Regions from separate parts of the Buttiauxella sp. BIGb0552 genome, predicted to be linked through region 1. Evidence: predicted binding sites of a transcription regulator. Region 1 holds the regulator's gene; each other region holds the start of a gene.
What was found. The regulator PurR, encoded in region 1, represses purine synthesis genes. The targets are predictions, from matches to a motif close to CANGCAAACGTTTGCNTG.

Region 1 (3,193 bases):
CTGAACAATCTGGTTAAGGGCACTGCGTTTGAAGGTAAAAATCTCGAAGAGATCGTTCGTACTTCCGAAGGCGGCGTGTTTAACAACGCAGCACAGGTTTGGAACCACACCTTCTACTGGAATTGCCTGGCACCAAATGCTGGCGGTGAACCAACTGGAGAGCTTCTGGAAGCCATTAATAAGTCGTTTGGTAGCTTTGCTGAGTTTAAACAGCAGTTCACTGATGCAGCTATTAAAAACTTTGGCGCTGGCTGGACCTGGCTTGTCAAACAAGAAGATGGCGCTCTGGCGATTGTCTCTACCTCAAACGCGGGTACCCCACTAACAACAGCGGCAACACCGTTATTGACTGTGGATGTGTGGGAACATGCGTACTACATCGACTACCGCAATGCTCGTGCTGGCTATCTTGAGCATTTCTGGGCGTTGGTGAACTGGGAGTTTGTTGCTAAGAATCTGGCAGCATAAAACCTAAAATATATGGGCCGCGATTGCGGCCCATTTTAATCAGAGCGATGTATCAGTGCAGTACGGCGGTTAACGCGCCACACACAATCAGTGCCAAAACAACAACCGTGGTCATGATTGAAAATTTCAGATCGGTACTCATTAGCAAACTCCTTTTATTACCCTACAATCGGTGTGTCGGCTTGATTTTCCCACAATCAGACATAAAAATCCCCCTGGTTTTAACCTGATATCGCTTTTCCCTCTTTCACTTTTCTCCTGGATAGGCCAAAATCCCACGCTAATTTATTGCGTACCATCTACTCAACGCCCTCCTCCCGTTTTATGTCGCAATCCCGGCATACCTGCAACCTTAACGTTGCCTCAGGAGTTGGCGTACGCAAACGTTTAACACATTGGTTATCAGGGGTTTACGATATGGCCCGGAGTGAAATTTAATGGCGACAATCAAGGACGTAGCGAAGCTCGCAAACGTTTCCACCACAACCGTATCACATGTGATTAACAAGACCCGTTTTGTGGCGGAAGAAACACGTAACGCGGTCTGGGCGGCAATCAAACAATTGCACTATTCGCCGAGCGCCGTCGCGCGTAGCTTGAAAGTTAATCACACCAAAACGATTGGTTTGCTAGCCACTTCTAGCGAAGCACCCTATTTTGCCGAGATAATCGAAGCTGTCGAAAATAGCTGCTTTGAAAAAGGCTACACCCTGATTTTGGGTAATGCGCACAATAATTTCGAAAAACAGCGCGCCTATTTATCCATGATGGCGCAAAAGCGCGTCGATGGGCTGCTGGTGATGTGCTCTGAATATCCGGAATCATTACTGACTATGCTTGAAGAGTATCGTCACATCCCAATGGTTGTGATGGACTGGGGCGAAGCCCGCGCAGATTTCACCGACTCCGTTGTCGATAATGCCTTCCACGGTGGCTATCTGGCTGGACGTTATTTGATTGAACGTGGTCACCGCGAAATTGGTGCAATCCCTGGCCAAATGGAGCGTAATACCGGTGGCGGCCGCCATGCTGGTTTTATGAAGGCGCTGGAAGAAGCTGGGATCGCTATTCCTGAGAACTGGATTGTGCAAGGTGACTTTGAACCTGAGTCAGGCTACCGCGCCATGCAGCAGATTATCGGTCAGTCTCAGCGCCCTACCGCAGTATTCTGCGGCGGCGACATTATGGCGATGGGCGCAATTTGTGCTGCTGATGAAATGGGTTTACGCGTACCGCAGGATATTTCCATTATCGGTTATGACAACGTGCGTAACGCTCGTTATTTCACACCGGCATTGACCACCATTCACCAGCCGAAGGACTCGCTGGGTGAAACAGCTTTCAATATGCTGCTGGATAGAATCGTCAATAAACGCGAAGAGTCGCAATCAATTGAAGTACATCCGCGCCTGATTGAACGCCGTTCTGTGGCTGATGGCCCATTCCGCGATTACCGCCGCTAAAATAGTCAATGGAGCCTGTCTAAGCAGGCTCCTGCAACCACTCCTGATTCATCGTCTCACTATCCCCTAAATACTCCAGCAGCCAGGCCAGAGCTGGCGAAGCATCATTTTGCCGCCATGTCAGGCAACATGCCGCGTCCGGGAACGGGTTATCGAGCGTCAGCTCACTCCACTGCCCTGAAGCCAACCACGGCTTTGCTATATGCAATGGCACCATACCAATACATAAACCCGCGCTAAGACAATCAGAGCCAGATTCCCAGTCTGGAACCACAACTCGACGCTGGTTATCCAAAAGCCAGGTAATACGCTTCGGTAGCGAACGGGAGGTATCTTCCAGTACTAACGACGGCCAGGCTCGCAGATCATCATCACTTAAGGTTCCGCCCTGCTGTGCCAGTGGGTGATTTGATGACACCACACAGCGCCAACTCAACGTCCCCATATCGCGGAACGCATAACGCCCCCCGACAGGAATAGCTTGTGTCGCACCAATCGCGACTTCAACTCGCCCATCAGCCAGCGCATCCCACACGCCGTTAAACACTTCCTGGAATATACGCAGTTCGATATCCGGAAAATGACGATAAAAATCCAACACCAACTGACGCGTTCGTTCAGGTTTAACGATGTTATCAACTGCGATAGCCAGGTGCCCGCGCCATCCATTTGCGATCTGTTGACACTGCTGCCGTGTCGTCATCATTTTTTTGATAACAGAGCGGCCTTCTTTCAGGAAAAAGACGCCTGCGGGGGTTAATTCAACATCCCGATGGCGACGTTCGAATAACGGAACCGCTAACCAATCTTCAAGTTGCCGTACCGTATAGCTGATAGCTGACGGAACGCGGTGCAGCTCTTGTGCTGCACCACTGAAGCTGCCATTGCGCGCTACCGCATCTATCACTTCCAGCGAATATTCTGACCACATTTCTCTGCTCACAAAATTTTTGAACGCAACCTACAAATATTAGCGTTTCACAAGCCTATTTGCACTCCGTACACTCTCGCGGCGATCAACCTGCAAGATAAAACAAGAGAAAATTATGCAACCATCAAAAGGATTTCTTATCTGGCTGGCTGGATTAAGTGTTCTGGGCTTCCTTGCCACAGACATGTATCTGCCTGCTTTCGCTGCCATTCAGCAAGATTTACAGACCGATGCCTCCGCCGTTAGTGCGAGCCTGAGCCTGTTCCTTGCGGGCTTTGCGTTTGCCCAGTTAATGTGGGGGCCGCTGTCAGACCATTTCGGACGTAAACCA
Region 2 (3,193 bases), on a different contig from region 1:
TTGCCGCTGACGCCAGATCGCTGGCTGAACGAAGGCGACACGGTGTCGGTAGGGAATGTGTCCCTCCAGGTTCTGCATTGCCCGGGCCATACACCTGGCCACGTTGTTTTCTTTGATGCTCAATCCCAGTTACTGATTTCCGGTGATGTGATTTTCAAAGGTGGAGTGGGGCGTAGCGATTTCCCGCAGGGCAATCATGCAGCACTCATCGACTCAATTAAACGTAAGCTATTGCCACTGGGCGATGGTGTGACGTTTATTCCCGGTCATGGGCCATTATCGACACTCGGTTACGAACGCCTGCACAACCCCTTCTTGCAAGACGAATTACCTGTCTGGTAAATCAGGCCGGAGAAATAGAAAGAGCCGCATTGCGCGGCTCTTTTTTTATCTATTCTGGCTTACAGTACAGCGACAATCGCTTCGCACAGTGGCGCCATGTTGTCTGGCGTCATACCTGCTACGTTTACTCGGCCGGATGCTACTGCATACACACCAAACTCTTCACGTAAACGCAGTACCTGCTCTTTAGTCAGGCCGCTGAACGAGAACATGCCGTTCTGGTTGATGATGAAGCTGAAGTCGCGATTAGCGCCTTTCTCTTGCAGGGTATTTACAAACAGGTGACGCATACGCTGAATACGTTGGCGCATGTCGGACAGCTCTTGTTCCCAAAGAGTACGCAGGGCATCGTTGCTAAGAATCGTTGCTACAACCGATGCACCGTGAGCTGGTGGGTTAGAGTAGTTCGCACGAATCACAGATTTCATCTGGCTGAATGCACGGTCAACGGTATCTGCATCAGCAGCAACCAGCGTACAGGCACCTACACGCTCATTGTAGAGGCCGAAGTTCTTAGAGTAGGAACTTGCCACAATCAGCTCTTGATGGCTTGCTGCGAAGATACGCAGGCCTTCTGCATCTTCTTCCAGACCACGGGCAAAGCCCTGGTATGCAAAGTCAAACAGCGGTAACCATCCTTTGGCCAGAGACATCTGTGCCAGGACTTTCCATTGCTCAGCTGTTGGGTCGATACCGGTCGGGTTATGGCAGCAACCGTGGAACAACACCACGTCGCCAGCTTGTGCAGCTTGCAGGCTGTTGACCAGGCCATCGAAATTCAGAGAGTGGTTCTGTGCATCGTAATAATCATACTCGCACACTTCCAGGCCAGCGGAGTTAAAGACGCTTTTGTGGTTCGGCCAGCTTGGGTTGCTCACCCACACACGTTTGGTTGTGGTGTTTTTAGCGAGGAAGTCAGCGGCAACACGCAGCGCGCCAGTACCACCAGGGGTTTGTGCCGTACGAGCGCGCTTGTTAGCACTCAGAGCATTGTTTTTCCCGAACAGCAATTCCTGGGTGCAGCTACCAAACTCTGGAATACCGTCGATGCCGAGGTAGTTCTTGGTGTTCTCATTTTCCAGCAGATACTGCTCCGCCTTCTTAACACAGGTTAAAACCGGAGTTTTACCCGTTTCATCTTTATAAACACCAATGCCGAGGTTAATTTTTGTCGGACGGTCATCGGCGCGAAACAGATCGGCCAAACCAAGAATTGGATCAGCTGGAGCAGCGGTAATGTTCTCAAACATGACGAGTTTCCATTGTGATATCGAGGGAGTAACGCTCTCAGGTTAACTGCTGTTTTAGCAAATGCCAACCGTTTGCAACAAAAAGAAACAGCCCCCGTCACAAGATAAGTTTTTCTACTTTTCAGGCATAAAAAAACAGGGCCGAAGCCCTGTTTTTAAATCATCCTTGCAACAACGTTGCCGGATAATTAGAACTGGTAAACGATACCAACTGCTGCGGTGTTGTCAGAAGCTACACCCAGTTTATTGTTGTCATCGATCTGGTTGATGATGTAATCAACATAGGTAGACATGTTTTTGTTGAAGTAGTAAGTAGCGCCTACTTCAATGTAGTTGATGTAAGTTTCGCTACCAATACCTTCGATATTTTTCGCTTTAGATTTGTAGTAAGCAACGGATGGACGCAGACCGAAATCGAACTGGTACTGAGCTACAACAGAGAAGTCTTGAGTTTTGTTAACAAAATTGTCGTTAACAACGGCTGCATTATGGGTTTCACCGTAAAGTGCTGCCAGGTAAATGTTGTTCGCATCGTACTTCAGACCAGTAGCCCACTGCTCAGCTTTCTGACCAAGGCCATCAGCTTCTTGACGATTCGTGCGATCTGCTGCGCCGTAACCACCAACAATACCGAAACCTTCGAAGTCATAGCTCAAAGAAGTTGCCCAGCCGTCACCGTTTGCACGGTTCACGTCAGTACGTTCGTTTTTGCCCAGATACTGAACGCCGAAGTTCAGGCCGTCAACCAGACCGAAGAAGTCGCTGTTACGGTATGTAGCCAAGCCACCTGTACGACCGGAGAAGAAGTTATCGCTTCCGCTGGTGTCGCCACCAAACTCTGGCAGCATATCGGTAACACCGATTGCGTCATAAACCAGACCGTAGTTACGACCGTAGTCGAAAGAGCCTGCATCACCGAATTTCAGACCAGCGAAGGCCAGACGGGTTTTGTTGCCATTCTGCGCGTCAGCACCTTCAGAGTTGTTACCCTGGAAGTTGTATTCCCACTGGCCGAAACCGGTCAGTTGGTCGTTGATTTTGGTTTCCCCTTTGAAGCCAAGACGTGCGTAGGTTTTGTCGCCGTTGGCTCCGTAGCTATTTGCACCATTGTCTTTAGAGAAATAATGCAGGCCTACCGCTTTACCGTATAAATCAACTTTGTTGCCGTCTTTGTTATAGATTTCTGCAGCGTTAGCTGCACCGGCTACCAGCAGAGCAGGGATTACCACTGCCAGAATATTGCGCTTCATCATTATTTATTACCCTCATTAGGTTTTTTTGTAACACCTGCCACTGCCGTCAATAATTCTATACGGAACTATTGATGAGAGTTTGGTGTCTTTCTGTATCTGTCAGGCATCTTTCCATCCATGAAACCGTTTCGCTAGTCTGAAAGTGCTACAAACATCGAGAGTGAGTTACAATAAGAAACTATGTGTAACTAAATGTGTATTTCATGGAACTTTGTGAACTAACTCAAACTTCTTAGCCGCTTCGTATGAAATTCGACCTTTCCATTCCTATATATATGAATTACTTATGTTTAATCCGTATAAGGAGAAACTTAGTGAATTCTTCGCTTACATTTGCACATTTCTCGA
Region 3 (3,193 bases), on a different contig from region 1:
TGTCACCCTCGAACCGTGCGTTATGTGTGCAGGTGCGATGGTGCATGGACGTATCGGAAACCTGGTGTTTGGCGCGCGCGATGCTAAGACCGGGGCGATTGGATCTCTGATGGACGTGGTAGGGCATCCTGGTATGAATCACCAGGTTATGGTGACTGAGGGCGTACTGGCAGAAGAGTGCTCGGCAATGTTAAGTGCTTTTTTTCGAGCCCGCCGTCTGGAGAAAAAGGCCCTAAAGGAAAAGGCCCGTAGCTCGGAGTAGCAAGTTCTACAGGGGCTACCGCCGGGTAAGCTTCGGCATATTTTTCTTCTTGTGCCACCTGCTTCTCTTTTTCAAGCAAATATCCCGCAAGACTAATGTGATACTTACGGATATTTTCTACATAGGCATACGCCTCATGGCCACGGGCGTAACCATAAGTAGTTTTGCTGTAATACTGTTTTTGACTCAGTAACGGTAGCCGAGTTTTGACATCCGCCCAACTGTCCGGGTTACCTTTCTGCTTCGCCGTAAGCTGACGGGCATCAAGCATGTGGGCATACCCCATGTTATATGCCGTCAGAGCAAACCAAATACGCTCTTCCTCTGGCACGCTATCAGGGACTTTTGACATCATATCTTTCAGATAACGACTCCCACCTTCAATGCTTTGCTCTGGGTCTAACCGGTCAGTAACACCGAGACTTTGCGCGGTATTTTTGGTCAGCATCATAAGCCCACGCACACCAGTTGGTGAGGTGGCCTGATCATCCCAGTGCGATTCCTGATACGAAATTGCCGCCAGCAAACGCCAGTCTATTTCAGTGGCATATTTTTCGAATAACGGCTGAAGCGTTGGTAGCACGGTATCAACCGCTTTTAGGAAGGTACGTGTATCTACGTAGTCAAAATCCCCAACGTGACCGAGATATTTCTCTTCAAGACGTGCAAAGGTGCCATCGCTATTAAGGCGGTTATAGAAATCGAGTAGAGCCGCGGAAAGGCTATCATCATTATCTAACGTGCTAAACCAGGTGACCGGCTGCTCGTCGGTCACATCCAGAGCGACAGCAAGCTGTGGATGGACGCGTTGGAAGGTGCTGATGGCAACAGAGTCTGCAATGGTAAAGGCAATCTCTCCATCAACCACTTTTTGCATCAGTTCAGTGCTGCTGTGTTGATCATCAACTCGCCAGCTTAAATCCGGGAATTTTTCTGCTTTCAGCTTGTTCAAGGCATTCAGTGAAGTTACGCCTGGCGACAGTACAAGCTGGTTATCTTTGACACCTGCCAGCGTTTTGGGGCGTGGGCTCCCGATGCGATAAACCATCTGCTGGGAAACTGAATAGTATGCCGGGCCGGCCTGGTAACGCTGACCGCGTTGCGCGTTATAGACCAGTCCTGCCGCAATCACATCGGCATCGTTATTATCAATGTCATCAAACAGTTCCTGGATATTCGGACGAACAGTGACTTCCAGCTTCACGCCAAGATAGTCAGCAAACTGCTGAGCCAACTCGTAATCAAGGCCTATTTTTTTGCCTTGATAAAGGGTGTAGGTCAGCGGTGACTCAATAGTACTGACGCGCAAAACCCCCCGCGATTGAATTGCGGCGATACGGTTTTCGGTTTGTCCGAACCAGGGTATGGAGGGCCAGAGCGCCACTGCCAGCAACACGGTTACGGCACCGATGAGCAGATAATTAATCTTAAATCTTTTCAAATAGTTAATCTTCTGCGGTGCGTCGAGTCTTCGCTAACAACAGGCTTCAAAAGTTGAGGTTATACAAAAAGGTGTGGCGCATTTTGCTTAACAAAACGCCACCGCGCAACTTATTCAACATTTCTGGCTGAATTTTAAGCAATGAAAAGTAATCCACTTATTTATACGCAAACGGTTTCGTCACGGCGATGGATTATCTATAATGGCGCCCGTTTTCCCCTTGCGCCCACTGAAGCGTCCCCCTGGCGTTTCGAAGACGAGAGATCTTTGATGATGGAAATTCTGCGTGGTTCGCCCGCTTTATCGGCATTTCGTATTAACAAATTACTGGCCCGCTTCAATGACGCCAACCTTCCGGTCAGCGACATTTATGCCGAGTATGTTCACTTTGCCGATCTCGACGCGCAGCTCGACTCTGATGAGCACGCCCGTCTGCAACGGTTGTTGAAATATGGTCCAACCCTTGCCGACCACGCCCCGACAGGCCACCTGATTCTGGTTACGCCGCGTCCTGGTACCATCTCACCCTGGTCCTCTAAAGCGACTGATATTGCCCATAATTGCGACCTGGCGAAAGTTAAGCGCCTGGAACGTGGCGTGGCATATTACGTCACTGCAAGCCAACTGACCGACGCACAGCGCCAGGACGTTGCCACATTGCTGCATGACCGCATGATGGAAAGCGTATTTGGTTCGCTTGATGATGCACAGCAGTTGTTCTCTCATCACACGCCTGCGCCGGTGCAAAGTGTTGACCTGCTCACACAAGGTCGCGAAGCACTGGTTGAAGCCAACATCCGTTTAGGGCTGGCTTTAGCAGAAGATGAAATCGACTACTTGCAGGATGCGTTCACCAAACTGGGGCGCAACCCGAACGACATCGAGCTGTATATGTTCGCGCAGGCTAACTCCGAACATTGCCGCCACAAAATTTTCAACGCCGACTGGATTATCGACGGCGTAGAGCAGCCTAAATCGCTGTTCAAAATGATTAAAAACACCTTCGAGAAAACGCCTGACTACGTGTTATCTGCCTATAAAGATAACGCCGCAGTGATGGAAGGCTCACAGGTAGGGCGCTTCTTTGCCGACCACGAAGCGGGCCGTTACGACTATCACCAGGAAGATGCGCACATCCTGATGAAAGTTGAAACCCACAACCACCCAACAGCCATTTCCCCATGGCCGGGTGCTGCGACCGGTTCCGGTGGCGAAATCCGTGATGAAGGTGCGACGGGCCGTGGTGCTAAACCGAAAGCGGGCCTGGTTGGTTTCTCCGTTTCAAACTTGCGTATCCCTGGTTTTGAACAGCCGTGGGAAGAAGATTTTGGCAAGCCGGACCGTATTGTTACCGCGCTGGACATCATGACTGACGGCCCTCTGGGTGGTGCGGCGTTTAACAACGAATTCGGTCGCCCGGCTCTGACTGGCTACTTCCGTACTTACGAAGAGAAAGTAAACAGCCATAACGGCGAAGAATTACGCGGTTA
Region 4 (3,193 bases), on a different contig from region 1:
AGGCGATGATCCCGGAAGTACAGCGCCTTGCGCGCCATATTCATGAACGCTATCCCGAGCAGGCAACCGCGCTCATTGAACGCTGGATGCCTGAAACGGAACGCTATTCAAACGCCTGATGGTTTAGCCAAAGATTGGCAGCATCAAATACATCTTGATGACCAGCGCGTTGACGATATCAATAAAGAACGCGCCGACCATCGGCACCACCAGGAATGCCATATGTGACGGGCCAAAACGCTCGGTAATCGCCTGCATATTGGCGATCGCCGTTGGTGTTGCCCCCAGGCCAAAACCACAATGCCCCGCAGCCAGAACCGCCGCATCGTAGTTTTTCCCCATCAAACGGTAAGTCACGAAAATCGCATACAACGCCATAAAGATGGTTTGTACGGTCAAAATTGCCAGCATCGGCAACGCCAGCGAAGCCAGTTCCCACAGCTTGAGGCTCATAAGCGCCATGGCGAGGAACAGCGACAAACAGACGTTCCCTAACACGGAAACCGCACGTTCAAATACCCGATAGAAACCGAGCAGTGACATGGTGTTGCTGAGAATAACCCCAACAAATAACACGCAAACGAATGTCGGCAATTCAAAGCTGGTGCCTTGTATGAGATGGCCGACAAACTTACCAACCGTAAGGCAGATAGCAATCATCGCGATGGTTTCAATCAACACCATAGAGGTGATCATGCGCCCGACCGCAGGTTTCTCAAAAGCGGTTGGGTCAATGCTATCTTCAGGTGTGCCATCAGGTGTAGATGAGTGTTTGACCAGATATCGTGCCACTGGCCCGCCAATCAAACCGCCCAGCACCAGACCAAAGGTTGCGCATGCCATAGCAACTTCGGTGGCATTCTGGAAACCATAACGCTCGGTGAACAGCTTACTCCAGGCTGCACCTGTGCCATGCCCGCCCGATAACGTAATAGAACCCGCCAGTAATCCCATTAACGGATCAAGACCTAACAGGCTCGCCATACCGATACCAATGGCGTTTTGCATCACCAGCAAACCCACCACCACAATCAGAAAAATACCGACAACTTTGCCACCCGCTCGCAAGCTGGACAGGTTGGCATTCAGGCCGATTGTGGCAAAGAAGGCGAGCATCAAAGGATCTTTGAGGCTCATATCAAATTCAAATTCCCAACCGACACTTTTTTTGAGTACCAGCAAGGCAAGGGCGATTAAGAGTCCACCCGCTACGGGTTCAGGGATAGTGTATTTTTTTAATAGCGGTATGGTGTGGACCATTTTTCGGCCCAGTAATAACACGAGAGTCGCAGCAACAAGGGTAGAAAGGGTGTCGAGATAAAACATAGAAGTGCTCCTGTTTGCGCATATTTCTCACAGACGCTTTTAATTTATCCTTCACTGGAATTTCAGGTTCTAGAAAAGTCAGCTGCTGGATTTTAACCAAAAAACAGTCGAAAGTTATATAAAAAGCTCGGTATATACACTTTTTATCTTAGGAAACACCCTTAGCAAACGTTTGCTTTTGGCCTTTAGTCCGCTAAAATCACCGTTTTTTCGGCAGGGGATAATTTCTAATGTCTGTTAATGCTGTTGAGTCTGAAGGTGCGCAACCGATTGCCCACACTAGTACCAGTGAGTTGATTTACCGCCTCGAGGACCGTCCACCTCTCCCACAAACGCTGTTCGCTGCTGGCCAGCATTTATTAGCAATGTTTGTTGCGGTGATCACACCTGCGATGTTGATTTGCCAGGCTCTGGGACTTCCAGCAGAAGATACCCAACACATTATCAGTATGTCCCTGTTCGCATCAGGTGTGGCATCAATTATCCAGATTAAAGCGTGGGGCCCGGTAGGCTCTGGGCTTCTGTCTATTCAAGGCACCAGTTTTAATTTTGTCGCACCGCTGATTATGGGTGGCATGGCATTAAAGAATGGCGGGGCTGATGTTCCGACCATGATGGCTGCACTTTTTGGCACCTTAATGCTCGCAAGCTGCACCGAGATGCTTTTATCACGCTTCCTTCACCTTGCTCGTCGCATTATCACGCCGCTGGTTTCTGGTGTAGTTGTGATGATTATAGGTCTGTCCTTGATTCAGGTTGGCCTGACATCTATTGGCGGTGGCTATGGTGCAATGAGTGACCATACATTTGGCGCACCGAAAAATCTGCTGCTGGCAGGTGCAGTATTAGTGGTCATCATTCTTCTGAATCGCCAGCGCAACCCGTACTTGCGCGTGGCTTCGCTGGTTATCGCCATGGCAGTAGGTTACGCGCTGGCATGGGCAATGGGCATGCTGCCTGATGTTGCGCCATCAACCAATACTGACCTGATCATGGTGCCAACACCGCTTTACTACGGCCTGGGCATTGACTGGAACCTACTGATTCCGCTGATGCTGATCTTTATGGTGACCTCCCTTGAAACCATTGGCGATATTACGGCGACATCTGACGTCTCTGAGCAACCGGTTTCTGGGCCATTGTATATGAAGCGCCTGAAAGGCGGCGTGCTGGCTAATGGCCTGAACTCTTGTGTTTCAGCCGTATTCAACACCTTCCCTAACTCTTGCTTTGGACAGAACAATGGCGTTATTCAGCTTACGGGTGTGGCCAGCCGTTATGTTGGATTTGTCGTTGCGCTGATGCTGATTTTATTGGGCCTATTCCCGGCAGTAAGTGGGTTTGTACAACACATTCCTGAGCCAGTTTTAGGCGGCGCAACTATCGTAATGTTCGGCACGATCGCAGCATCAGGTGTGCGTATTGTCTCCCGTGAGCCACTGAATCGCCGCGCAATTATGATTATTGCACTGTCACTCGCGGTTGGTATGGGTGTCTCTCAGCAGCCACTTATTCTCCAGTTCGCCCCTGACTGGCTGAAAACCTTGCTCTCATCTGGCATTGCTGCCGGTGGTATTACCGCTATCGTTTTAAACCTGATTTTCCCACCTGAAAAAAATTGATGTACTTCACGCGCTGGTTATTTGTTAGCGCCAGCGCGTGTTATCCCTCCTGACAATCCCATCCTTGAGCTATAACGGTAAATGGGGCATAACACCCTTACCGAAACTTCATGGGATGGAAGACAATGAAATTTCTAGGAAAGCTGATCACAGCTTTATTGGTTGTCATAATAGTGGCACTTATAGCCGCTTATTTATTACTTCAAACTCGTTGGGGAGCATCCCAGATCAGTAGTTGGGTCAAT

Region 2: EDF88_RS06105 (amino acid aminotransferase) is a predicted target of PurR. The motif match lies at 1,654-1,671, and genes of this name have one in related genera.
Region 3: purL (phosphoribosylformylglycinamidine synthase) is a predicted target of PurR. The motif match lies at 1,868-1,885, and genes of this name have one in related genera.
Region 4: gltS (sodium/glutamate symporter) is a predicted target of PurR. The motif match lies at 1,488-1,505, and genes of this name have one in related genera.

Annotation. Positions count from the first base shown of each region.
Region 1 is NZ_SODY01000001.1:187,265-190,457, reverse strand. It holds gene sodB (superoxide dismutase [Fe]) at 1-468, shown strand, start outside; gene EDF88_RS00860 (YnhF family membrane protein) at 521-610, opposite strand; gene purR (HTH-type transcriptional repressor PurR) at 906-1,931, shown strand; gene punR (DNA-binding transcriptional activator PunR) at 1,951-2,862, opposite strand; gene punC (purine nucleoside transporter PunC) at 2,978-3,193, shown strand, end outside.
Region 2 is NZ_SODY01000002.1:271,709-274,901, reverse strand. It holds gene EDF88_RS06110 (MBL fold metallo-hydrolase) at 1-342, shown strand, start outside; gene EDF88_RS06105 (amino acid aminotransferase) at 402-1,592, opposite strand; gene ompF (porin OmpF) at 1,781-2,845, opposite strand.
Region 3 is NZ_SODY01000004.1:28,336-31,528, forward strand. It holds gene tadA (tRNA adenosine(34) deaminase TadA) at 1-262, shown strand, start outside; gene mltF (membrane-bound lytic murein transglycosylase MltF) at 147-1,703, opposite strand; gene purL (phosphoribosylformylglycinamidine synthase) at 1,974-3,193, shown strand, end outside.
Region 4 is NZ_SODY01000010.1:97,691-100,883, forward strand. It holds gene recG (ATP-dependent DNA helicase RecG) at 1-119, shown strand, start outside; gene gltS (sodium/glutamate symporter) at 124-1,326, opposite strand; gene EDF88_RS23455 (uracil-xanthine permease family protein) at 1,557-2,948, shown strand; gene EDF88_RS23460 (AsmA family protein) at 3,074-3,193, shown strand, end outside.